DNA from 3 places in the Brevibacillus borstelensis genome. Region 3 is predicted to be linked to each of the others. Evidence: riboswitches for the same ligand, from Rfam matches in the RefSeq annotation. Region 3 holds a riboswitch; each other region holds the start of a gene.
The links. A riboswitch is a leader RNA that binds a small molecule or an ion and turns the genes downstream of it on or off. The one in region 3 is predicted to bind S-adenosylmethionine.
Positions count from the first base shown of each region.

Region 1 (8,095 bases), 1.5 Mb from region 3:
ACAACTGGAAAATTGCGTTTGAGCTGGCTCAGAAAAAAATGGTGCTTCCGCAGCAGCTGGAGTTGGAAGAATCCTGGATTCGCGAGCTTTCTGATTCTCAAAAAGAAGCCCTGATCGATCTGGCGAAACGACTGCCGGCTCTGAAAGAAGGTGAGGTCAATATTCAGAGTGTGCAGGTTCGCCGTTCTGAAGAAGGAGCCTTGCATGCGATGTTGCTGATCCGCAATGGTTCCACGCAGTCGCTCTCTTTCGAAAAGCTTCCTTTGGCCCTCTACGATGCCAGCGGACAGACGGTTGCCGTCGGCATGTTTGAACTCGGTGGACTTACTGTACGTTCAAACACAAGCAAACCGTGGATGTTCATCTTCCCAAAAGAGAGCATACTGATAGAAGACCCGGATCTGTCCCGCTGGAGGGTAAGTATCCCGCAGGGAGCGCAGGTGGAGTAAATTCCCGATTTGACCCCGATCGGCCAAAACCTTTATCATAGAAAATAGTCATCGTTCGTGCTTCGGACAGGTGAGGAGGATGTACATGTTATCCTTTTTTAAAAACTTTAAGGACAAAAAGTCAGGACAAGAGGCTCCCCAGGAAGACTTGAAAAAAGAACTCCGGGAAGAATCTGCGCTTGACCTCGATGATTTTGATGATCAGGAAGTAGTCAAGGAGCAATCGGAACAGCAGGATACTCAGCAGGTGCTTGAGAGTAAGGTAAGAACAGAGCTTTCTTTGCATCCGGCGTGGGAAGAACTGCTGGATAACGAAAAAAAGTATACACTCCGTTTCTTGCAGGCGGAGCTGCCTGAGATAGCATTTGGCTCTGTCGGCGTTACCGGGTTTAGCTTGATGCCGCAGCCGACTGGCGGTGTAACTGTTGCTTTCTTTATTCGCAATGGCACACATCTGCCTGTGACTTTTAAACAGATTCAATTGGCCATCTACTTTGATGGCAACCCATTTGCCCGGCAACGTATTGATCTGAGCGAAGTGGGAACCATTCCTCCGTTCACGAGCCGACCTTGGGAAGTTCATTTTCCGCCAGAATCCTATTTGCATGAAGATTTTACATTCAAGAACTGGAAAATCATGATGAAGGCCAACAAAAACCCGTATGTATGGCCGCAAGAGCTTGAATTGGATCCGGAAATGGAAGCTAGAATGACGGACCGCCAGAAAAAGCTCTTGGAGAAACTTACATTTGACATCTCCCCTATAGAGCCGGGTACAGTAGAAATTATCGGGTTTGATATTACAAAGGCAAAGGATGGACGATTGGTCGCCGGAATACTTGTTCGCAACGGGCTCGAGGAAGATTTTCGCCCGAACATCTTGCGAATCAAGATTACTGATTCGGAGGGCGAAGTAGTAGCCTCTGGCGCAATTGACGCCAGCAGAATGCAAGTTCGTCCTAGAACGAGTCGTCCATGGGTACTTGTTTTCCCGGCAGATATGGTGAAAAAGCCAGATGCAAATCTTCAGCAGTGGACGCTGGAGGTTACGTAAAGCAAGGGCAATGGCAATCATTGAAGCTGTCGTATGAGGAGGATACTGCATGAGTTGGTTATTGGAAAACTGGTTTGGCTCCAAGGAGAGCCTGGAGGCGGTGAGAGAAGAAATCCAGGAGAATCTGCACAAGGAGATTTATCTCGGCGTGTCTGGTCTTGATGATCCTGAGCAATCTTCTAACCGTATACCATCGAAGGAGCTGTTTCTCAGCCTTAATGGTCCTTGGGATAACCTCGATGAAGAAGAAGCGGAGCTGCTCCGTTTTGTGCATGATCAGCTCCCGCCAATTATTCGGGATGAGGTCGGGATTTTTCCTTTCTACACACAGGTGACAAGGGATGGTTATCTCGTACTCACTTATATTCGCAACGCGACGGAGCAAAGCATTTTGCTGGACCGACTGCGGCTGGACCTGAAGACACCCGAGGGAAAGGTTGTAGCCAGCAAGGGCTTTGACATGATGACTTTTGGACCGATTGGCGATGAGTCCAGCCGCCCGTGCGAGTTTTTGTTCCGCTGGGATGAATTTTCCGATCTGCCGGAGGAGGAGGTCCCGCTTACGCTGGGCTATCAAAGACCGGGGAAACAATCGGGTGAATCTGTAGTAGCAGGAGGAGAATTGGAAATGGATGAAATGGAATACTACCGTCAGCAGCTTGCTGCCAATCCAGTCGAAGAGGGCAAGGTAGACCTGAAGGCATTGGGACTGAAAAAAGGGGAAAACGGCGGTCTTAAAGTAGTTGTACTGTTTCGAAACGGCTTGGACAAACGCCTGGACTTTACCGAAGTTCCGATTGTTGTTCATGATGCAAACGGCGAAGATATCGCCCGTGTCAGCTACACATTGGAAAACATGAAGGTAGATCCAAAGGCTTTCCGCGTAATTGCGTTCCAGATCCCGGCTTCGTCGATCAAGAAACAAGATTTTTCCGTGGAAGAGTGCACGGTCTTTATTCCGAAAGCTTACGAGAAGCAGAAGGAATCCAAAGTGTATGATGCAACCAAGTCAACCAAGTCAAACGGATTTCTGCAGTAAGAACCCTCCCCTTTTCGCATCGCGAAAAGGGGTTTTTCTATCGCATCCGATTTCCAGTGATTCCCTGAATAGGGTTGCGTTTCACACTATCGTTCCGCTATGCTAAATGAATAGAATAGGCTACAAGGGAGCGGGCTTTTTTGTAAAAACAAGCTCAAACACCTGTATTCCTTTTTCGGTTGAGAAAAGGGAGGAAGGACTGTAGTTACATGAGGAAATTTATTTTAACAGTTGTCGCTGTCTCAGTAGGGTTAATGGCTGCATTTGGGGGAAGCCAGAGGGCGAAGGCTGCCATTACCAATGACGAATATATCAACAATCAGACTCATTTGAGGCAAATCAAAGCTGATCAGGCCTGGAGAAAAGTTACTGGGAGCACAGTTACTATTGCCGTCCTTGATACGGGAGTAGACCATAACCATCCCGATTTGAAAGGAAACATCCTTCCGGGAATCAACCTGGTTGAGCCGGGGAAATCTGCCCAGGATGACAGCCAAAACGGACATGGTACCGCTGTTACTGGCATATTGGCGGCCAGAGGGAATAACGGCATCGGAGTCTCGGGGGTTTTAAGGCATGCAAGGGTTTTGCCTATCAAGGTCTTGAACAAGTACGGCGAGACAGATGTAGAGCTGCTTGCAAAAGGAATTAACGTCGCGATTGATCGAGGAGCCAAAATCATTCTGATGTCCGTGAGTAGTCTCTCCTATTCAAAGTCGTTGACGGCCGCCATCCAGCGAGCAGAAGCTAGTGGAGTAGTTGTAGTGGCCGCCAGCGGAAACGAAGCGAACCGGGTTGCCTATCCGGCTGCTTATCCAACCGTAATTGCAGTTGGAGCTGTAAAAGGAAACCTGAAGCCGCTCTATGATTCAAACACAGGGCCGGAGTTGAATCTCGTCGCTCCGGGTTTTAATATCTACACGACCAAGCCCAAGGGGAAATACGGAGCATTTAGCGGCACGTCAGCCGCAGCTCCTCAGGTAGCGGGCGCTGCGGCATTGGTGCTGGAGCGCAATCCGAATATGACGCCGCTGGATGTACGCCAGCTCTTGTACCAGACGGCTGAGGATCTCGGTGAGAAAGGGTGGGACCGGCAAACAGGATATGGACTGGTCGATGTCAATCGAGCCATTACCGAAAAGCTGTCTATGGATTTTCATGAACCAAATAATACTCGGAGTCAGGCCAAGGCTTTTCCGATTGAATCACAGCTGAGGGCGAGTTTGTCCGAGTCCGACAAAATGGACTGGTATTTCATGGATATTCCCTATGACGGAAAAGTGACACTGGTCGCAACTGTCACTTCAACGAATACAACCGCGCTGGCTGCTACTTTCTTCCCTGAAAATCGCGAAGCTTCTACCTATTACATAGGGAACGGAGACACGCTGACTGTACCGGTGAAAGCTGGTAGAATGTACATCAGGATGGAGCGAAGCTTCGGTGTGAAGGGCTTTACCTATCTGTTGACCAGCCGGTTTACGATCAATCCGGACAAGTATGAGCGCAACAATACAATGGATACGGCCCGCCCGCTGGTAGGCAACCAAATTTCCGTAATCGGGAACTTCCATGAAGAGGGCGACGAGGACTGGTTTTCTTACTATGTCCGCGAATACGGCCGGCTAAACGTAACAGTCACTGCCGATACCAAGCGGATCGATCTGAACATGAAGATCGGCAAAGAGGGACAAGCCTTTGAAGAATTTGACAAAGGCGACCGGAATGACCCGACCGAGCGCGCCCAAAAGGAAGTATCGCCGGGCAAATACTACATCAGGCTGACCGAGTACTGGCGAAATCAGGTGAACGGCGAGTACAAGCTGGACGTGTCCTATACGCCGATTCGGAAGGATACCAATGAGCCCAACGATACATATCGCCAGGCGTCACCTTTGGCCAACGGAACGCTGATGACAGGAACCTTGCCTACTCATACCGATCAGGACTGGTTCCAATTTACGGTCGATTCCGAATCCTACGTCAGCATACGCGCTCCGTTCGTTCCCGTATCGACAGGGATGCGGCTGGAGCTGTACGGTTCGGATACATTGAACTACTCGCTCTTTGCCACAAACGACGTAGCGCAGCTGTCCGATCTGGGCAAAGAGGTGCTTGGCATGAAGCTGAAGCCGGGCAAGTATTATATCCGTCTGACAACCACATTGCCGTTTAAATACGATTCGTACCGGCTGACTTTGACCAAGCAGCCTTTGATCGCGGGTTATCGTGATATTTCCACGCACTGGGCCCGCAACGAGATCGCCAGACTCAGCACGAAGGGAGTCGTCAAAGGCTTTGATGATTCGACCTTCAAGCCTGACCAGTCGGTGACTCGAGGCCAGTTTGCGACGATGCTGATCCAGTCCATGCGGGCCAAAGGGATGAATATCGTTACGTATACAGGCAGAAATCCGTTCAAGGATCTTTCTAAAAATCACTGGGCCTATGGCAATCTGCTGACTGCCCACCAGCTCGGCATCATCAGCGGCTATCCAAACAGCACCATGCTGCCGGATCAATCGATCACACGGGCAGAAATGGCACTGATGGTAGCCAGAGCAAATAATCTCGTGCTCTATAATCGCAGCAGGTCATCGTTTACCGACGTGCCGACAAGTCACTGGGCGTCTCCCGCCATTGAGGCGCTGACGGCGAAAAAGTGGATAAGCGGTTACGGACGGACGTTCAAGCCGCAGGGAAGAGCTACACGTGCAGAGGTGGTCGTCCTGCTGGCGAAGGCTTACAGTTTGTAACTCTATGGAAAAGGAGAGAACATAAATGAAAAAAGCAACCAAGGGAATCCTCGCCATAGCAATTGTCGGGATGGGGGTCTTTGCTTCGCAGGCGATGGCAGACGGCGTTTCCGGTGTCCCGGGCTCAGCGGATGATCCGGTCGTCACCAAAAGCTATGTGGATCAGCAAATTCAAAAAGCTCTTGGCGGAGGCGCAGGCACAGGCGGTGCATCCGTCTCGACGGGGTTGACAGTGGTTGAGCTGCACCCGGGGCAGACGCTGTACGGTTTTGAGGGTACGGAATTTATCGTCCGTACGGGAAAAGTACAAGCAGTAGCCGGCGATAAAGGCGATGGCTTGACAGATATTACCGAGGGCAAGGACCTCCGAGCGGGAGCTCAGGTCGCTGCCAATCATCTGCTCTTGATCGCCCGTTCGGACAATCGCGGATTGCGCTTGAATGCAAACTACAATGGTGTCGCGCACATTATGGTTCGCGGTAAATACGAATTGCGCTAAGCGCTTATTGACACCGGCTATAAAAACGATTATTCTATTATCCGTAATGGATACTCTTATCCAGAGCAGGCGGAGGGACTGGCCCCATGAAGCCCGGCAACCGACTCGAGCGGTGCTAACCAGCAGAACGGATACCTGTTCTGGCCGATAAGAGGGTAGGGAACGCAAACACCAAGCACCTTTTCCTCTAAAACAGGAAAAGGTTTTTTTTTGCTTGTGCCTTCGTCTAATAAGAACCTGTTTCGGCTACCACACTATTTGTATGAGGTCAAAGGAGGTAGTACACATGTCTTTGCAAAAAGGTCGTCGTCTGTTTACTTCTGAATCCGTCACCGAAGGTCATCCGGATAAGATTTGTGACCAAATTTCCGACTCTATCCTGGACGCCATTTTGTCCAAGGATCCAAATGCTCGCGTAGCATGCGAAACTTCCGTTACCACTGGTCTGGTACTCGTGGCAGGGGAAATCACCACGAACACGTACGTGGATATTCAAAAGCTCGTCCGTGACACCATCCGTGAAATCGGATATGATCGCGCTAAGTTTGGTTTCGATGCCGACACTTGCGGCGTTCTGACCGCTATCGGCGAGCAGTCTGCCGATATCGCCCTCGGTGTAGACCAGGCGCTGGAAGCCCGCGAAGGGAAAATGACTGATGCTGAGATTGAAGCGATTGGTGCCGGCGACCAAGGTCTGATGTTTGGTTTCGCCTGCAACGAGACTCCTGAACTGATGCCTTTGCCGATCAGCATGGCTCACCAGCTGGCTCGCCGTCTGACCGAAGTGCGTAAAAACGGCACTTTGAGCTACCTGCGCCCAGACGGTAAAACACAGGTGACTGTAGAATACGACGGCGATAAGCCGGTTCGTATTGATACGATTGTTATTTCTACCCAGCACGCTCCGGAAACCACTCTGGAACAAATCAAGAACGACCTGATGGAGCACGTGATCAAGCCTGTCGTGCCAACAGAGCTTCTGGATGCCGAGACCAAATACTTCATCAACCCGACTGGCCGTTTTGTTATTGGCGGACCACAAGGGGATGCCGGTTTGACAGGCCGCAAAATTATCGTCGACACCTATGGCGGATACGCTCGTCACGGCGGTGGTGCTTTCTCCGGAAAAGACCCGACAAAAGTGGACCGCTCCGGCGCATATGCAGCCCGCTATGTAGCGAAGAACATCGTCGCTGCCGGCTTGGCTGAAAAATGCGAAGTACAAGTGGCCTATGCAATTGGTGTCGCACAGCCAGTGTCCATCAGCGTAGATACATTTGGGACCGGCAAGATTGCCGAGGACCAATTGGTAACACTAATCCGCAAGCATTTTGATCTTCGTCCTGCAGGTATCATCAAGCAGCTTGACCTGCGTCGTCCTATCTACAAGCAGACAGCGGCATACGGCCATTTTGGCCGCAACGATCTGAATGTGCCGTGGGAGCGCACAGATAAGGCAGAAGCGCTCAAGCAGGATGCAGCAGGGCTGTCCAAGTAAAGACCAAGCGCGAGAGCCTAGTGATACACACTAGGCTCTTTTTCTGTCATTGAAAACGGATTTCCTCTATATTTTTAAGAAGACTAGGCCTTAAGACTTGCGGCAAACTGCTGGAATTCAGTTCATAAAGGAATCCGTTCGTATATGTCGAAATTCCTATATAGGCATAAAGGAGGGAGTTTTTTGTGCCGAAGAGGTGGCCCTTCTTTCTCGTATTTTTCATTGCGCTAGGGCTCGTTGTGACTGCCGGACTGCCCGATACTGCCTCTTTTTTTAAAGAGGAGGCTCCAAAAGTGCAACCTTTCCCCCATGTCACTACGTCTATAAGCACAAGCGAGGAGCAATCGGCTGCACCACAGACAGAAAAAAAACGGGAAGAAGCAGCGTCCTCCAAGCTCTGGTATAGAGATCGGGTAGTCGTATTGACGTACCATCATGTGACCGACGATTCTGACCAGCGCTATGTTATTGGGGCGGAGCAGTTTAGAGAGCATATGACGTTTTTATTCGAGAACAATTTTCATCCGATATCACTGGCGGAATTTGTGCGTTTTGTCGAGACAGGAGTTTTGCCCACTGAGAATGCAGTCTTGCTTACATTTGATGATGGGTATGAAAGTTATTACACACATGCTTTTCCCGTAATGCAGCAGTATCGGTTCCCATCGGTCAACTTTGCCATACTTGGACGATTGCGGGATACCGAGGAGCGAAAGAGAGAAAAAATGACCACGCCGCTATCCCGTCCGCAAGTGAAGGAAATGCTGCAGACCGGGTTGGTGGAGATCGCTTCTCATACA
Region 1 covers NZ_CP144922.1:767,543-775,637, forward strand. The annotation lists gene V5G20_RS03545 (accessory Sec system S-layer assembly protein) at 1-449, shown strand, start outside; gene V5G20_RS03550 (SLAP domain-containing protein) at 535-1,503, shown strand; gene V5G20_RS03555 (SLAP domain-containing protein) at 1,553-2,542, shown strand; gene V5G20_RS03560 (S8 family peptidase) at 2,752-5,298, shown strand; gene V5G20_RS03565 (hypothetical protein) at 5,324-5,797, shown strand; SAM riboswitch class I at 5,851-5,951, shown strand; gene metK (methionine adenosyltransferase) at 6,090-7,295, shown strand; gene V5G20_RS03575 (polysaccharide deacetylase family protein) at 7,481-8,095, shown strand, end outside.
Region 1: linked by a shared signal. The riboswitch ahead of metK (methionine adenosyltransferase) and the one ahead of V5G20_RS10760 (aminotransferase class I/II-fold pyridoxal phosphate-dependent enzyme) in region 3 are both predicted to bind S-adenosylmethionine.

Region 2 (8,095 bases), 2.5 Mb from region 3:
CGCGCAATGTCTCCGGCGAGTGGATGCCGTGGGTGACCGTGGAAAACCGGACAAACACGGGTGTGCGCTTGCCCGCTTCCTGAAACAGCTTGGCCCTGGTGTACTTGGCTATAGGCTCGTCTCCCACTTTGCCGTACGCTTCAAAATAGCCATGGGCACCTGTCCCGCGCGCATGAACGACCCTCTCCGGAATGCGTTCCCTGTCAAAATGGGTGATTTTTTCCAGAAAATCGTAGTTCTCCAGTGTCGTGGGGCCTCTTCTGCCCACCGTCCTCATGTTCTGATTGTCCGTAATGGGGTGTCCTTGCCGGTTGGTGAGAGAATCTTCGCCCTCCCCCGCAGTCATTCTTTTGTCGTATACGCCGCCGGCACCCATTACCGAGGTCCCGTTCTCTCCTTCCGCTGACGCTCCTCGTTCCTGATGAACATCACTCATTGCATTCCCCCGCTTTCAGTCAAATAGCTTGCTTGCACGTTTTTTGGTTGCACATATGTAATATCTTCCTGCGGGGGTAGCTTTATGCAAAAATTGCCTGCGAAACCATTAGAGAGGGAATTTCATGCCACATACGAATGTGTAACACTCTGGAGATGTTGGTCGGCAAAACCGCTACAGGGCACAGCCTAAAGTGAGCCTGAAAACTGGCTTCTTCTGCTGCGCCCTGTATGTAGCGACTTTCATTTGGCTTCCAAGTCAGCAAAGGATTGACTCCAATCCTTCCTACGCCCGCTTTCTGCGCAATTGATAGTACGTGACTGCCAATGCCAGCGCCAGGACAATTCCTTTAATGATGTCATACGCATAATAAGGAAGATTCAGCATCGTCATGCCGTTCAGCAGGACACCGATCAGGATGGCCCCGACGAAGGTGCCGAATACATTGGGCTTGCCTGCGCCAAATACAGAGAAACCGACAAACGCCGCGGCCACCGCATCCATCAGCATGGAGCCTCCGCTGCTCACCTGACCGGTTCCGATTCGCGCAGCCAAGAGCATCCCTCCGAGTCCGGCAAACAGGGCAGAGAGCACGTAAGCAAGCGTCCGGTACCGGTTCACGGGTATTCCGGAGAGCCGTGCCGCTTCCACATTCCCTCCGGTCATATAAAGCATGCGCCCTTGTCTCGTATAGGTCAAATAAATATGCGTGACCGCCACCAGCAAAAAGGTAAGCAGCACAGGCACCGGTACGGAGAGAATCTCGCCTTGCCCCAGCCAGAGAAACCATTCCTGAAATTTGCCCGGAGCAGTCGTCCCGTCCTCCATCGGCATATTGGCGTAGATCGAGTAGCCCTTTGAATAGGTCATATGGACGCCGTTTACGATGTACAGCATCGCCAAGGTCGCCAACAGGTCGGGAATCCGAATCTTCACGACCAACAGCGCGTTGATCAAGCCCACCAGAACGGCCAGAACGATCGGAACCGTCAATGTCGCGACCGCTCCTTGTTCGTACCAGACCATCATCGATGCGGAGACAACGGTAGTCAAGGAGACGGTCGAACCGACAGACAGGTCGAATCCGCCGACAATCAAGGAAAACGTAACACCGACGGCCACAAATGTGACGATGGAGATGGAGCGCAAAATATCCGTGATGTTGGCATAGGTAAAGAAATAAGGATTGGTCAGGCTAAAAAGCAGGATGACGATGGCGATCACGGCAACTGTTCCGTATTTATAAACAAAATCAAACAAGCTGTATTTTTTTGCTTCCATCTTATTCACCCCCGCTTGCGTAATACATGATTGACTCCTGGGTCGCTTCTTCCCGGCTCAGCTCTTTTACGATTTGTCCCTCGAACATGACGAGGATCCGGTCCGCAATCCCCAGCACCTCGGGAAACTCGCAGGAAAAATACAGGATGCCTTTTTTCTCCGCGGCGAGCGAGCCGATCAGGCGGTAAATGTCGCTTTTCGCCCCGATGTCCACACCCTTCGTCGGCTCGTCGAACATAAAGATGCGCGCATCCGTATCCAGCCATTTTCCGATAGCGACCTTCTGCTGGTTTCCCCCGCTCAAGTGGCCGACAGGCTGACGAATGCCCGCTGTCTTTACCCCCAGTTTTCGGACGATCTTCTCGGCTTGCTCCGACTCCAGTCTTTGCTTCACAAAGCCCCTTGGCGACCATTTGGCCAGGGTAGCCACCGACAGATTGCGGGCGACCGACTCCTCTACGAATATCCCTTCCTTGCGGCGCTCCTCCGGCACGAGGACGATCCCCGCCTGGACTGCCTCTTTCGGCGTGCGAAGCCGCAAAGCCCTGCCGTTTACAATCAGCTTGCCATCCTCCCACTCATCCGCGCCGAACAGCAGACGTGCCAGCTCCGTCTTCCCTGCTCCAACCAGGCCGACGACACCGACGATTTCTCCCTCGCGCACATGCAGGTCCGCTCGGCGAACCTTGCCTCCTCTGGCGTTTTTCACTTCCAGGATGGTCTCGCCGATCGGCACCTGGGTCTTCGGGAACTCCTCGGAGAATGTCTTGCCCAGCATCGCGGCGATGACCTCGTCCATCGTTGTGTCCGCCGTCTCTTTGGTAGAGATCCGTTGTCCATCGCGCATGACGGTGATCCGGTCGCAGATTTGAAAAATTTCCGGCAGCCGGTGGGAGATGTAGATAATGCCCAACCCCGCTTGCTTGCACTGCTCGATGATCTGAAACAGCCGCTCTGTTTCCGTGTTGCTGAGCGGAGCTGTCGGTTCGTCAAAAATAATGAATCGGGCCTGCTGTACCGTCGCCCGGGCGATCAGGATCAGCTGCTTTTCGGACAGCGTACAGGCTTCCACCTGCTTTTTCACAGGAATGGAAAAGCCAAACCTTGCGAGAATCGCTTCCGCCTCTTCATACAAGCGGCGCCAGCTGATCAAGCCCTTTGCTTGGATTTGGCGATCGAGCAATATGTTTTCCGCTACACTGAGGTACGGGATCAGCGCCGTATCCACTTCCTGATAGACGCATTGAATCCCGAGCGCTTTGGCATCCTGCGGCGACTGGATCGCGGCCTCCCTGCCATCAATCACAATGGAGCCTCCGTCCGCCACATAGGCTCCCGTCAAAATCTTCATCAGCGTGCTCTTCCCCGCTCCGTTGGCTCCGAGCAGAGCGTGAACTTCTCCCGCTTTCACTTCGAAATCGACGGAACGGAGCGCGGGTACGCCAGAGAACTGCTTCATGATGCCGTTCATCTGCAAAGTCGTCATTTTCTGTCCCCCCTTATTAAGGAAGAATCCCGTTGATGGATGATCAACGGGATTACGCTACACCATCTATGCAGGATTACTTGCCCCATTCTTTCACGTACTGGGAGAGATCTCCCATCGTGATTTTCTTGTCCGTCGGCAAATCGTCTCGCTTGACCAGCACAGGATTCAGTTTGACGCTGTCCGGCACCTGCTCGCCGTTGATTTTTTTGAAGACGGTTTGGGCTTGAATCCGTCCGATGTTGCCCGGGTCTACCGCTGCAGTCGCTACCCACGAGGTAGAGGGATCCTGCATGAGCTGCAGGTCTTCGTCGCTCAAATCGATCGAGTATACTTTGATCTCGGTACGGCCGGCTTGCTGAATGGCGCGGGTCGCTCCTTTGGCGAACTCATCCCAGGAAGCCCAGACCGCTGTAATATCTCCTTTGTTTGGATACTTCTTCAGAATGGCTTCCATCTGCGATTGCGTATCCAGCGCGGTGTTGTTGGTGGCGCTGCCGAAAGCGGCAACCTCCTTGATATCCGGATATTTCTTCAAAAAGGCTTCGTACGTGATCTGGCGTTTTTCCATCGGTGCAAAGCCAGCCACCCAAATTTTCACGATGTTTCCTTTGCCGCCGGTATCTTCAGCCAGCTTCTCCAGGCTAAGCTCAGCCAGCTTCTGGTCATCCTGCTCTACTACCGGAACCCCGGGAAGCTTGATGTCTGTATCAAACAGCACGAGCGGGATGTTTTGCTTCACAGCCTTTTCTGCTCCTTGCTGCAGTGCTTCTGCAGTGCCGTGGTCAATCAGAATGCCGTCGAAACGCTGGTTGACCGCCGCATCCAGGTTGGAAGCCATTTTGGACAGATCGGTATCTGCGTTGAAAACAGTCAGCTCTCCGCCGTTCTTTTCTACTTCGGCTTTGACGCCGGCAATGTACTGAGCCGAGAATGTGCCTACGTTTTGCCGCATCACGAGCGCGATCCGTTTTGCTTTCTCGCCGGAGCCGCCACCCGCTCCGCCGTTTCCGGAAGACGCGCTGTTGCCCCCGCCGCAAGCTGTCAGCAAAAGAGACGCAGAAAGGATAAGCGATCCAATCAAACTAAACTTCTTTTTCATATCGGAAAACCCCCTTTTTAAAGTAACACGGTACGCTGTTCTGCGGTTTTGAACCGGAATCGACATCCATTTGCTCCATCAAAAAAGCCTCTTTCCAGATGAAAGAGGCTTAAATCAGCGGATTTTCGCCTCTCATCTGTCAGGTATCGCTACCTGTAGGAGTTAGCACCTTGGCTCAAAAGAAACGTGTTCCTTTGCGCTAGGTTGCCGGGCTTCATTGGGCCAGTCCCTCAGCCTTCTCTGGATAAGAGTTCATATTCTCATATCAAAACCTTTTGTATATACAGAATATAATGGCTGCTTTCAAACCTGTCAACTAGGATTTTTTCCCCTTCCCTGTCCCTATCTTTTCAAATGCCTGGGCGACAAACCAACTGTGCTCCTCCCGCATCTTTTGTTCCGTAGACGCATCGAGTCCCCAGTCGGATATTTTGGAAGCCGGGCGCAAAGCTGCGAACAGATCCCAGTAAGACAGGTCTGTAAAATCGAACTTCGTCAAGGATTGATAGCGACCGGTAAAACGAAGCATCGCCTCGATGCCGAATGCCCACAGAATCTCCAGTCTGGCGTTGGCAACATCCGCGAGCGGATCTCCGAGCTGCGCGTCCTCCCAGTCGATCACTGCAGCAAGCTGTCCGTCCCTCCACATTACATTTCCTGGCCAAAAATCTCCATGCAGCAGTACGGATGGATTCCGCGAAGGCAATGGCCAGACTGCCTCCAGCACATCCCGAATGCGTCCCTCACCCAGCGATTCATCTGTGATTGCCGGCCGTTTTTCGATTTTCTCGGTACATGCCTTCTCCAGTTTGGGCAAAAAGGACAAATCCAGCTTCGAGACGTCCACACTGTGAATCCTGGAAAGCTGCGCAGCTAGCTGGAAAACGTGGTCGGTCACATCGGCAGGAGTGAACTCAGTCTTTCCCTCGATGTATTCAATCACGACGTACGGCGTGGAAAAAATCTCGCCTGATTGATCCAGGAAAAATGGCACTGGCGCGGCCACCCCCACAGACTTCAGGAGTTCCATCAGCTTGAATTCATCTGCCGCCACATGGGGATTCTGTGCAATGTCTGCCGCACCGTGCCGGCGCACAACCACTTTTCTCCTTTTGCCGTCAAGCTGCTCGATTTCAAGCGCCGTCACCTGCGCTGAGACACCGCCTTTCAACTCCCAGGAGCGAACCAGCTTGCTTTGGGGTTCAAGCCTTTGAACCAATCTTTGAAAGCAGTCCCTTTCCGTTGATTCTGTCATTTGCACCTCTCCTTTGCCTTTTCCGGAATATTCGCTATCCCCGTGATCAAATCATCCCGGTTTCCCGCAGAAGATGAAAAATGAAAAGCGGACAGCTCTCGAATGGGCCGTCCGCTTCTTTTGCTCGCTTTACGGGTCAATCGCTGTTTATCGCTTTAGTTGGATGTGCAGCCATTGCATTTTTCACCTGGACTGCAACTGCTAAAGCCAGCGCCTGACCCAATCCCCCCCACAAATTCCCAACTACTTCTGCTGGTAATTTACTCTTACGATCTTCCAGCCATACGGGCTTGATTCTTCCTGTTCCAAAGAGTATTCCACCTGATAATTTCCTGTCAGCGTATGCTGATAGCTTCCTGTCACCCACAATCGCTTCGGATTGCTGTCATCTTTCCTGACCACCAGGCTGCCGCTGTAATCATGCAGAGGGAGCGGAGCGATCTCTTCCAGTGACTCTTGGGCGTCCTTGCTGAAAAACTGCCCGATCCGCGACGGGTCCTTCTGGACATACGCCTGATTGGCGGCGGTGAGGAAGAGGTTGACGATGTTTTTCTGGCGAAGCTGCGTTTCCTTGAACTGCTGAGGCGTATCGCGTTTCCAAAGATCATGCAAGCGTTTCAGGACGATGGCAAACTGCGCTCGTGTCATTTGTTTTTTCGGGTCAAAATTTTTGTCTGCGTTAAAGAGATAGAATTCGGAAATCGCTGCCGCATAGGGCGATGCCGTATCCTCGTATTTGGGATCGTGCTTCCACAGATAGTAGCCCGTATAGTAAGGCTTCACTTCATCCAGCTTGAGGGTTGTCGCCCGCATTTTGTAAGGAGCCAGGACATGGAACAGGATCATGCTCGCTTCTTCTCTGGTCAACGGCTTTTGCAAATAATCGGAGGACAGCCACCAGTCGATGTTGTTCTTCTGTGGCTGCTTCATACCTCCACGTTCGGATAAGTGCAGGTAGTACAGCATGCTTTCTCCCGGATCGAAGGAATTGACAAATCCGGTTTGTATGTCTAGCATGGCGCGCATATTGGCAAGGAGTTGTTCCGTTTCCTGTTTATAAGAGAACCGTTGATCCACATGCGTATTTGGCTTGGCTGTTTCCAAGGGACCATAGATGCCTTCCAGCACCCGGTTCAGCAAAGCCAGCGCTTCGCCCCTGGTAACCGGATTGTCCGGATGAAAATACCCGTACTTGAGGCGGTAAACATTCAGTGCGCTCAGTTCCTCGATTTCCTTTTGGGCCCAATGCCCCTGAATATCCTCATAGTATGCGGGAGCCGCAGAAGCGCCGGGGACAAAAAAGCTTTGGACGAACAGACCGAACATAACGATCCAGGCAAGATAACGTTTGTACATTTCTCAGTACTCCTTTCCAAATAATGCTTCGGGCAACATTTTCCCTAGGTAAGTGATCGTGCTGATGCTGACGGACGGGAATACCATGCGATTATCGGATTTCCGTTTACTTGTGGACTGCTCCTGTTTTATCGATCTGGATCAGCTTCCCGTTCTGTTTGACTGTGGCGACGCCATTTTTAAAAGGCGTGGCGTACTCGTACTGGCAATCGATGACGAGGCTTCCCTCGGCGTTGATGTACCCGAACTTCCCTCCCTTTTTCACGACAGCGAGCCCTTCGGAAAAGCTTGTCGCATGGTCGAATTGATACGCAATCGCCAGCTCCTTGTCAAACGGATTGATCTGTTTGACATAGCCCCATTTCCCGTTCTGCTGGACCGGCACAAGCACAGGGGCTGGTGCGGCTTTTGGCTGCGGCTTTGGCTGGGCGGGCTTTGCTGCAACCTGACTGGGCTTTGCTGGTTGTGGTTGCGGCTGTACGCTAGGAGTCGGCTTGCTTTGCTTTTTTGGGCTTTCTTTCTTCGGTCTGGGGGCGGCTTCTTTTTTTGCGACTGTCGGAGGAGCGGCTTTTGCGGCAGTCTCCGCTGTCGCCGCCGGGCTGGGCGTCGCTGCCGCTTCTGCTGGCGGTTGTACCGCCTGTTCCGCTGGCAGCTCTGGCTGCGGCATTGGGGGAACAGATGGAACCAGCTCTTTCCCCTGCCCGCTGAGACTCGACGCTGTCTCTATGGCTGCAACTGCCTTTTCCTTGGCAAATCCAAACAGGGACGAGCGCATATCTTTTCTATCTCCGTCACTTGCGGGGCTGGACCCATTGGGCTCCTCCGTCTCCTCTGCTGGCAGTTCTTTGCTCTCGGAGGTCTGGCTGGCCGGAGCGGGTTCTGGCTGGGCACTTGCCGAATCGCCTTTTCCGCCGCTCATCTGGGACAGGGCGACGCCGTTAATAATCAGCGTGACTGCCACGATCGCTCCTCCGATGATCAGGCTTTTGCGATTGCCCCAGCTCTTCTTCTTTTTGACTGGTCCGGCGGCGGCCGTCACCTGGATGTGCGTTTCCGTCCGCTGCCCCTCATACTGGGCCAGGACGACCATGTTTCCGACCACACCTACAGTTACAGCACCTGCCTTGGTTACTGTGCCAATCTGTGGCTGATCTGTGCTCCAGCGTACTTGCTCAGTAA
Region 2 covers NZ_CP144922.1:5,380,529-5,388,623, forward strand. The annotation lists gene V5G20_RS25810 (catalase) at 1-436, opposite strand, end outside; gene V5G20_RS25815 (ABC transporter permease) at 722-1,717, opposite strand; gene V5G20_RS25820 (sugar ABC transporter ATP-binding protein) at 1,719-3,203, opposite strand; gene V5G20_RS25825 (sugar ABC transporter substrate-binding protein) at 3,280-4,305, opposite strand; SAM riboswitch class I at 4,435-4,556, opposite strand; gene V5G20_RS25830 (phosphotransferase family protein) at 4,622-5,560, opposite strand; gene V5G20_RS25835 (S-layer homology domain-containing protein) at 5,804-6,916, opposite strand; gene V5G20_RS25840 (WG repeat-containing protein) at 7,023-8,095, opposite strand, start outside.
Region 2: linked by a shared signal. The riboswitch ahead of V5G20_RS25825 (sugar ABC transporter substrate-binding protein) and the one ahead of V5G20_RS10760 (aminotransferase class I/II-fold pyridoxal phosphate-dependent enzyme) in region 3 are both predicted to bind S-adenosylmethionine.

Region 3 (8,095 bases):
AAAATGAAAACGCCTCGTCTCTTGACGCTCGAAGAGGCGCTGGAATATCTGAATGACGACGAACTGTGCGAGGTTACCCCGCAATCCGTTCGTTTGCGTAAAAAGTATCTGACCAAATCGGAGCGCGAACGCTACGAGAAGCAAAAACGCTATGCGTCTCAGTCTTGATTTGCAGAGGCAAACGCAATTTTGTCTGGCATGACATACTGTCCGGATACGAAAGTAACCATGCAAAAAGCCGCCTGGTAAAAGGGCGGCTTTTTCATTTTCTCAGCAAGAAATTGCTTCGGCCAAGAGGCAAAAAACATCGCAGGCATTCACCCGAGACCAATGTGTATGAACTGGTTTGCCCCTACTGCAAATACTGTTCGATCAGCCCGGTCAATTCTTCCGGCTTCACCCGCGGATCAATCCGCTTGACGACGTTTCCTTCACGGTCGACCAGAAATTTGGCAAAATTCCATTCAATGTCCTGGTTTTCCTCGTTGGGGGCGTGCTGCTTCAGATACTGATACAGGGGATGAGCATTCGGTCCGTTTACATCAATTTTGGCAAACAGGGGAAAAGTCACTCCGTAATTTCGATCGCAAAATGCCGAAATTTCTTCAGCCGTACCAGGCTCCTGAGCGCCGAATTGATTGCACGGAAAACCAAGTACGACCAAACCGCGGTCACGATAGCGCTCATATAATTCCTGCAGTCCTTTGTACTGCGGAGTCAGCCCGCAAGCACTGGCAGTGTTGACGATCAGAAGCAGGTTGCCCTTGTAGCGGGCCAGTGTCGTTTCTTCACCAGCGATGGTTGTGACGGGGATGTCGTAAATACGCAAGGATTCCACCTCTTTCAAAGAGTTGTGATCCCGTCCACTATACCACGTCAAAGGGGAGTCATTCCAGCCTGTCGGCTAAAGCAACTGTTTGATAATCGTCATTTCGACCTCGGACAAGATGATTTGCTGCACAGATTCCGACCCTTTTCGTGCGGTGCTTTGCAGGATGCGTACAACTCCCTCCGGGTTTTGGGCGATAATCGTGCGGATCTCCCCATTCCCGCTCTTTCGCCGAGAATCATGCATGACAGAATAACCGAAGCGCTCCTGCAGAAACTGCAGGCTTGCCTGTACCTGAGCGTGCTTCATGCGAACCCCTCCCGACCGCTTCTTTTCTATTGAACGTATGAAAAAAACAGGACGAGAATGCATGCCAGTCTGTCAACCTGCAGTCACAGCATTTTGACAGGTTTCAAGGCAACTGATAAAGTGATAAGGATGGGGTAAACCAGTGCAAGAGCCTCTGGGAAACATCATTACATACGAGAGAAAATGCGGGGGAGAATTCGCTGGTTTGCGAGCGCTTACCCGAAGCAGTATGGCCGCAGGGCAGGAGGGTTAAAGATGGAATGGTTTGAGGTTGTTTCTACCTATGCTCCTTCTTCAACGGAGGGACTTTCGGCTTATGACAGCTTTCGGATGTGGGCTGATCATAACCGGGTGTGGATCATTTTTGTACAATTGATACTTGTCTATTACATGGGATTTGCCACTCGTGTGCGAATGCCCATTTTAAAAACAATTTTGCTTTACGTACTGCTCTTTATCGGCGCTCTGATCTTTGGCATTCTGGATGTGCAGCTGCCTGTGAAAAGCGCCCTGCTCGTAGCGATTGCCATCCTGGTGATCGTCAAGGTCAGAATCAAGCCGGAAGGAAGCAGCAGAAAGTGAGGGGGAGCGCACGTGAAGCGTGAGGATGCATTGGCCAATTGGCTGCAGATCAGGATTGTTGCGGATGCTCGTCCGGACGATCGCTCCGCCGCTGATACTGCCGCCTTTTTTGAGGCCATTCTCAAAGAGGATCATCAGGCGAGCAACCTGACCTACGAGGCAAATGAAGACAGCTACGTGGTTTCCGTTCTATGCAATCAAGAGAAGGTCGAACGGAGATACGATCGTGAGGAGGCAGAATCCCTGCTGAGGGCAATCGAGCTTGAACCGCGATACAATGAATCATAATCACTGTTCTGAAACAAGATGGCTCCGCCTTGCATGCTTTGGCGGGGCCCTATTTTTTATTTCTGCAACTTTTCCAAGGTTGCCCTCGTCTGTAACTGTGCCCAGGGCATTGAGGGAAAACATGGAAAGGGGAAGTACATCAATGAAAAAATACATGACCAGGCCCGTGCTGGCAGTTGTGGCTGCCGCTACGATAATTGGGGGCGTAACGCCGCTGCTGGCCAATGCCAGTACAACCGGAAGCAGCAGTGCGATCAAGGTTGTCATGAATGAAGAAGGCAAGCAAGTGACTCGCTACAATCTGAAAGAGCTGGCAACAAACGATCCGGCCACGCTCAATCTGTTGCTGAAAACGCAGGCAGATCACTTGTACATTGTAGTGGACAAACTGAATCTCGACGTAAAAATGCAAACGTACATTGAGCAAAATGAGGCGGAGTGGAACCGGATTTACAAGGAGTACTATTCCGATATTTACCTCGAAGTACGTTTTGACGAAACCGAGCAGGGCTTTGTCAGCCTAACTCCAGAGACAAAAGAAAGCACCACCTACCTGAAAGGTGAAGTAACGGATGAAGTAACCAAAGTCGTGGTTGTCAAGCCAAATGGCGACAGCATCGAAGTCGTGCCAACGGCCAACGACAGCTTTTCGGTGAGCTTTGCGGCCACTGTGAGCGCGACTCCGCAATACGCGACAGTGAAAGCTTACGTCAACGACAAACTGGTCGATACCCGCGAAGTGCGGATCAACTCGGGAACTGTTGTAGATTCCGATGTTTTGATTCATACGCAGGCTGTTTTGGATAGCAAAAAGGGTGAATTGAAAGTAAACGGCATTGTAAACCTTACGGCAGGCAAAGTAGTCGTGACCTATGACGGAGACAAGAGAGGCGCCGGCGTGAAAAAGCTGTGGGACGGTGTCGGCTCCTATTCAGTCACCATGAAGGATGTAGAGGCTGACAAAGGGAAAGTATTGATTGAGGTGTACAAGGACGGCAAGAAGCTTGATTCGGAATCCGTCGATCTGCTTGTTGTCAACAAGCCGGATAAACCGACCAAGCCGGAAACGCCGAAGCCTGCCCAATACAAAATTACCGGAACCGCCAAGCTTGACGCCAAAGATAAGGAAATTGAAGTAGAAGGGGAAATCGCAGGATTCTCCAAAAACCAAAAAGCGAAGCTGTATGTAATCGCTCCGGACGGCAAAAAACACGAGGTCAAGATAGACGATGACGGGGAGTTCGAAGTGGAGCTCTCTTACAAAAATCGTTCTTACAGCGCCAAGTCCGTCCATCTGGAAGTAGTCGTTGACGGGAAGGTCGTAGCACAAGCTGACATTCCTCACGGTACGCCAGTAAACGAAGTTGATGACGATAAAGATAAAGATAAGAAAAAGAAGGACAAAGACAAAAAGCATCCGAACGGAAATGCGTATGGCTACTGGAAAAAGCATGGCCATGACGATGACGGAGACGATGACGATAACGACGATCGCGACAACGACTAATCCGTTGCATTCTTGAGCGACCGCGAATGGCAATCTTCTTTCTGCTCCGGCAGCTTGCCAATCATTCCATTTGACTAGGGCTGACGGTAGGTGGAGACATAATCCATCAGTTGGCTGATGTAGTCCCCGATGATGGGAATCGAGAGGAATTTGCTCAGGACGGAACCGAGAATGGCCAGTACGATGGCTGTTCCGATCGTCAGTCCCAGGCCCCGTGCCAGACCTGCCAGGAAATTGATCCAAAGCAGCTTGCGCGGGGCTGTATAATTTTGAATGACATCTGCCAGACGGATATCCTCTAAAAACATGGCGATTTTGTCCATCCGGTCATTTAATTTGCGTGCCTCCTGAATTTCTTCGAGGAGCTGGTCAATCTTTGACAACAGGCGGTCTGTGGGGCTTTGTGACATCTGGTTTCTCCTCCTGTCTCCTATGGTTACCAGTTAAGTAACAGTGTAGGGAAAAAAAGGGGAAGAATCAAGCGCATGCCGGAAAGGTTTGCCTATCTCTTCCTTGGCGGGTACAATAGACGTACAAAACTTACACAAGGAGGCTTCGGAATGGCTGAGACCGTATCCCAAACGCTTTCGGAGGAACTGTTCGGGTTGTTGCAGCAGGAGCGGTTTATCACATTGGGCACCATTGACCATGAGTCTGGGGCGCCATCGCTCAGCTCGCTTTCCTGGACGTTTGCGGCATCGCCGCAAGTCATCCGGTTTGCGGTAGACAACCGTTCACGCATCTTGACCAATATCGCCAAGCAGCCACAAGTGGTTCTGCATTTGATTGGTGCTGGCTCTTCTTATGCCATTAACGGAAGGGCTGTATTGAAGAGTGAGCGGATGGAGGAGGTTCCCCTGAAGCTGGCGATGGTGGAGGTTACCATTGAGGCGGTGCGTGATGTCATGTTCTACGGTTCCCGTATCTCCGTAGAACCGCAGTATGAAAAAACATATGATAAAAATGCGGCGGCGAAGCTGGACAATCAGGTGATGACAGCACTGCGCAAAGCGGAGTAACAGAGAAAACGGGTGAAAACGAAGAGGAAATATCTGTTGACAATCACTCGATATTTCCGTTAGTATTAGGATCAACAAATTGAATAGCAAACTTCTTATCCAGAGAGGCGGAGGGACTGGCCCGATGATGCCCGGCAACCAATTTTCCTGTTAACAGGACGATACTGGTGCTAATTCCTGCAGAGCAAATCATGCTCTGAAAGATGAGAAGGGTTTGCTTGCGGCGACGTAAACAAAGCCTTCTTTTCAAAAGAAAAGAGGGCTTTTTCATGCCCTCAACATCAAAGCAGAGGGAGAGATTGCTATGCATCTGGAAACGAAACTGGTACAGGCGGGGGTAGGTCGTGATACGATCACGGGCGCGGTAAGCTTCCCGGTTTACTATGCGACCGCTTACCGCCACCCGTCTCTTGGTCAAAGTACCGGATACGATTACACCCGTACGGCCAATCCGACACGCAAGGTGCTGGAGGAGGCGATCGCAGAGGCCGAGTGCGGTGATGCCGGTTTTGCCTGTGCTTCCGGGATGGCAGCGATTCACACAGTCATGGGACTTTTTTCTCAAGGCGACCATTTGATCGTTTCGCTTGATTTATACGGTGGGACATACCGTCTTTTTGAGCAGGTCCTTTCCCGCTACGGGCTCCAGTTCAGCTATGTTGATCTGCGCGATCTTCAGGCATTTGCGGGCGCGATCCGTCCGGAGACAAAAGCCGTTCTCATCGAGACGCCGACAAATCCGCTGATGCAAATAACGGATATCGCTTGCGTAGCCGGGATCGCCAAACGAAGCGGTTTGCTGACCATCGTGGACAATACCTTTATGACGCCGTACTATCAGCGTCCACTGGAGCTGGGGGCAGATCTGGTGCTCCATAGCGGGACGAAATATCTTGGAGGCCACAATGACGTGCTGGCTGGCCTGATTGTGACAAAAGGCGCTGAGTTGTCTGAAAAGGTCCGGTTTTTGCACAATTCCATCGGTGCAACCCTCGGCCCACAGGATTGCTGGCTGCTGGTCAGAGGCATGAAGACGCTCGCTTTGCGTATGGAGCGACATCAGAGCAATGCTCTCCAGGTTGCGCGCGAACTGCGGGAGCATCCGGCGGTCACCGATGTATTCTATCCGGGATTGGACGATCATCCCGGCTACGAGATTCAGAGCAAACAGGCGACCGGTTACAGCGGCATGGTGTCCTTCCGCGTTCGCTTCTCTGCTCAGGTGGGGCCGTTTTTGGAAAACTTGCGCATCATCTCTTTTGCGGAGAGTCTGGGAGGCGTCGAGTCTTTGTGCACGTATCCGGCGACACAGACTCATGCCGACATTCCGCAAGAAATTCGAGAATACGTCGGGGTCTGTGATCGTTTGCTGCGATTGTCGGTAGGAGTTGAACATCCGGATGATTTGATTCATGATTTGATACAGGCTCTCGATGCAAGTCTGGTAGCGGAAGGGTGTAGACGATGAAATTTGCCACGAAACTGCTTCACGGGACATCTTGTTTCGATCCGGTGACCGGTGCGGCATCCACGCCGATTTACCAGGCATCTACGTTTCACCAAGCGGATTTGGACCGTCCGGGCGCATACGACTATGCGCGGTCCGGCAACCCGACCCGGCATGCATTGGAAGAGGCGATTGCCGTCCTGGAGGGCGGTGCGCGGGGATTTGCATTTGCTTCCGGCATGGCCGCGATTTCCAGCGTGTTTATGCTGTTTTCCGCGGGCGATCATGTTGTCGTGGCAGAAGATGTCTACGGCGGAACGTATCGCTTTTTGACCAAAGTGTTGTCCCGCATGAATATTGACGTTACGTTCGTGGATACGACCTGCGTAGAGGCAGTGGAGAGAGCCGTCACTCCTCGCACTCGCGGGATCTACCTGGAGACACCTTCTAATCCGACGTTGAAGGTGACAGACATCGCAGCTGTCTGCCATATCGCAAAGGCCAAGAATATCATAGTCATTGTCGACAATACGTTTCTGACCCCGTACTACCAGCGTCCGCTTGAACTCGGAGCAGATATCGTCATCCACTCAGCGACGAAGTTCATCGGCGGCCACAGCGATGTCGTTGCAGGGCTGGCTGTTACCAAGGATGCTGAGCTGGGTGAACAGCTTTACTTTATCCAAAACGGCATGGGAGCGGTACTCGGAGCGCAGGATTCCTGGCTGGTGATGCGCGGGCTGAAATCGCTGAAAGCCAGACTGGATGTAAGCACCCAAACAGCGGAAAAGATCGCTCGATGGCTCGCAAATCATCCTTCCGTTGCAAAGGTACATTATACGGGACTAGCGGGTCATCCCGGCCACCAGCTCCAATCGAGGCAGGCGAGCGGCCACGGAGCCGTGCTGTCCTTTGATGTGGGCAGCAGAGAGCGGGCGAAGGCTTTGTTTGATCGGGTTACGCTTCCGATCGTAGCGGTCAGTCTCGGAGCCGTAGAAACCATTCTGTCGTATCCGGCGATGATGTCACATGCCGCTATGCCAGCGGCAGAAAGAGAGCGTCGCGGTATAACGGACGGATTGATTCGCTTATCCGCCGGACTGGAAGACGCTGACGACCTCGTCCGCGACCTGGAACAGGCGCTTGAAGGTGTAGAGGCCGCTTTATCTGAAAGCAAAAGCAAGGCATTCTCCGGGGCATAACCGGGAGAATGCCTTTTTATTGAGGAGCTTTTTACTGCCGGTTGACCGGTATTTTGCGATTTCCTTCCGGTTTTGCGTTGCCGCTGTTGTTCAGGCGTTGTTCGTTTTCTCTGGATGGCGCTTCCTCTTTCATTTGAACATCGCGAGGGGCTTGGGGAATGATGCGTCCGACAATATCAGCCAATTCTTCCGCAATACCCGCCACGGGCCGGCCTTTTTGCATATCAGTGGACATTTCCCGCAAGCGTTGAACGATGTCGGGATCGGCCGTTACGAGCGCAGTGGCGCCTTGGGGATCTTCCTTCAAGGCTTCTGCCACTGTATATTTGATGACCCCTACTTCAGGGCGATCCAGGTGGGCGTTGACGTCGATGCCGACAACAGCCCATTTGCCCAATACAACAGCGGTGGCATCCTTTACGTTTGGTACACGGGTGGCCAGTTGGACCAGCCGGTCTGCAGTAGCTTGTGACGATTGGTTATAGCCAGGGGACGGTGCTGTTTGCTGTACGCGCTGCGTTTCATCTGCCCGTTTCCCGGGCTGCGGTGCTGCTTGATTCCCGGGAGGCTTGTTGCCAGACATGCAGGCGGAGAGCAGCAGGCTGACACTGAGTACAAGTACGGCTGTCCGCTTCACGGTCATTCTCCTTCGCTTCTTAAGTTGCTCCCACACAAGTCATGCATGATTATCTGTATTTTGTTCTCCTGTCCACCTTTTCATGCGGGACTCGTCTATCTTCACTCTTGCCGACATAGACTGTAGTACATCACGTCGCGGCTACTGAGCATCCCACCCGCAATTGCATAGGGTATAACAGATGGGTATTAGGAGGCGAGATTTTGAAGAAAATCTACGTGCTGGACACCAACGTACTCCTGCAAGATCCACGAGCGATGTTTTCCTTTGCGGAT
Region 3 covers NZ_CP144922.1:2,303,199-2,311,293, forward strand. The annotation lists gene typA (translational GTPase TypA) at 1-168, shown strand, start outside; gene V5G20_RS10725 (glutathione peroxidase) at 353-829, opposite strand; gene V5G20_RS10730 (hypothetical protein) at 905-1,138, opposite strand; gene V5G20_RS10735 (YlaH-like family protein) at 1,394-1,720, shown strand; gene V5G20_RS10740 (hypothetical protein) at 1,733-2,008, shown strand; gene V5G20_RS10745 (hypothetical protein) at 2,151-3,515, shown strand; gene V5G20_RS10750 (DUF5665 domain-containing protein) at 3,590-3,925, opposite strand; gene V5G20_RS10755 (pyridoxamine 5'-phosphate oxidase family protein) at 4,076-4,534, shown strand; SAM riboswitch class I at 4,627-4,744, shown strand; gene V5G20_RS10760 (aminotransferase class I/II-fold pyridoxal phosphate-dependent enzyme) at 4,839-6,002, shown strand; gene V5G20_RS10765 (trans-sulfuration enzyme family protein) at 5,999-7,183, shown strand; gene V5G20_RS10770 (YhcN/YlaJ family sporulation lipoprotein) at 7,215-7,826, opposite strand; gene V5G20_RS10775 (PhoH family protein) at 8,024-8,095, shown strand, end outside.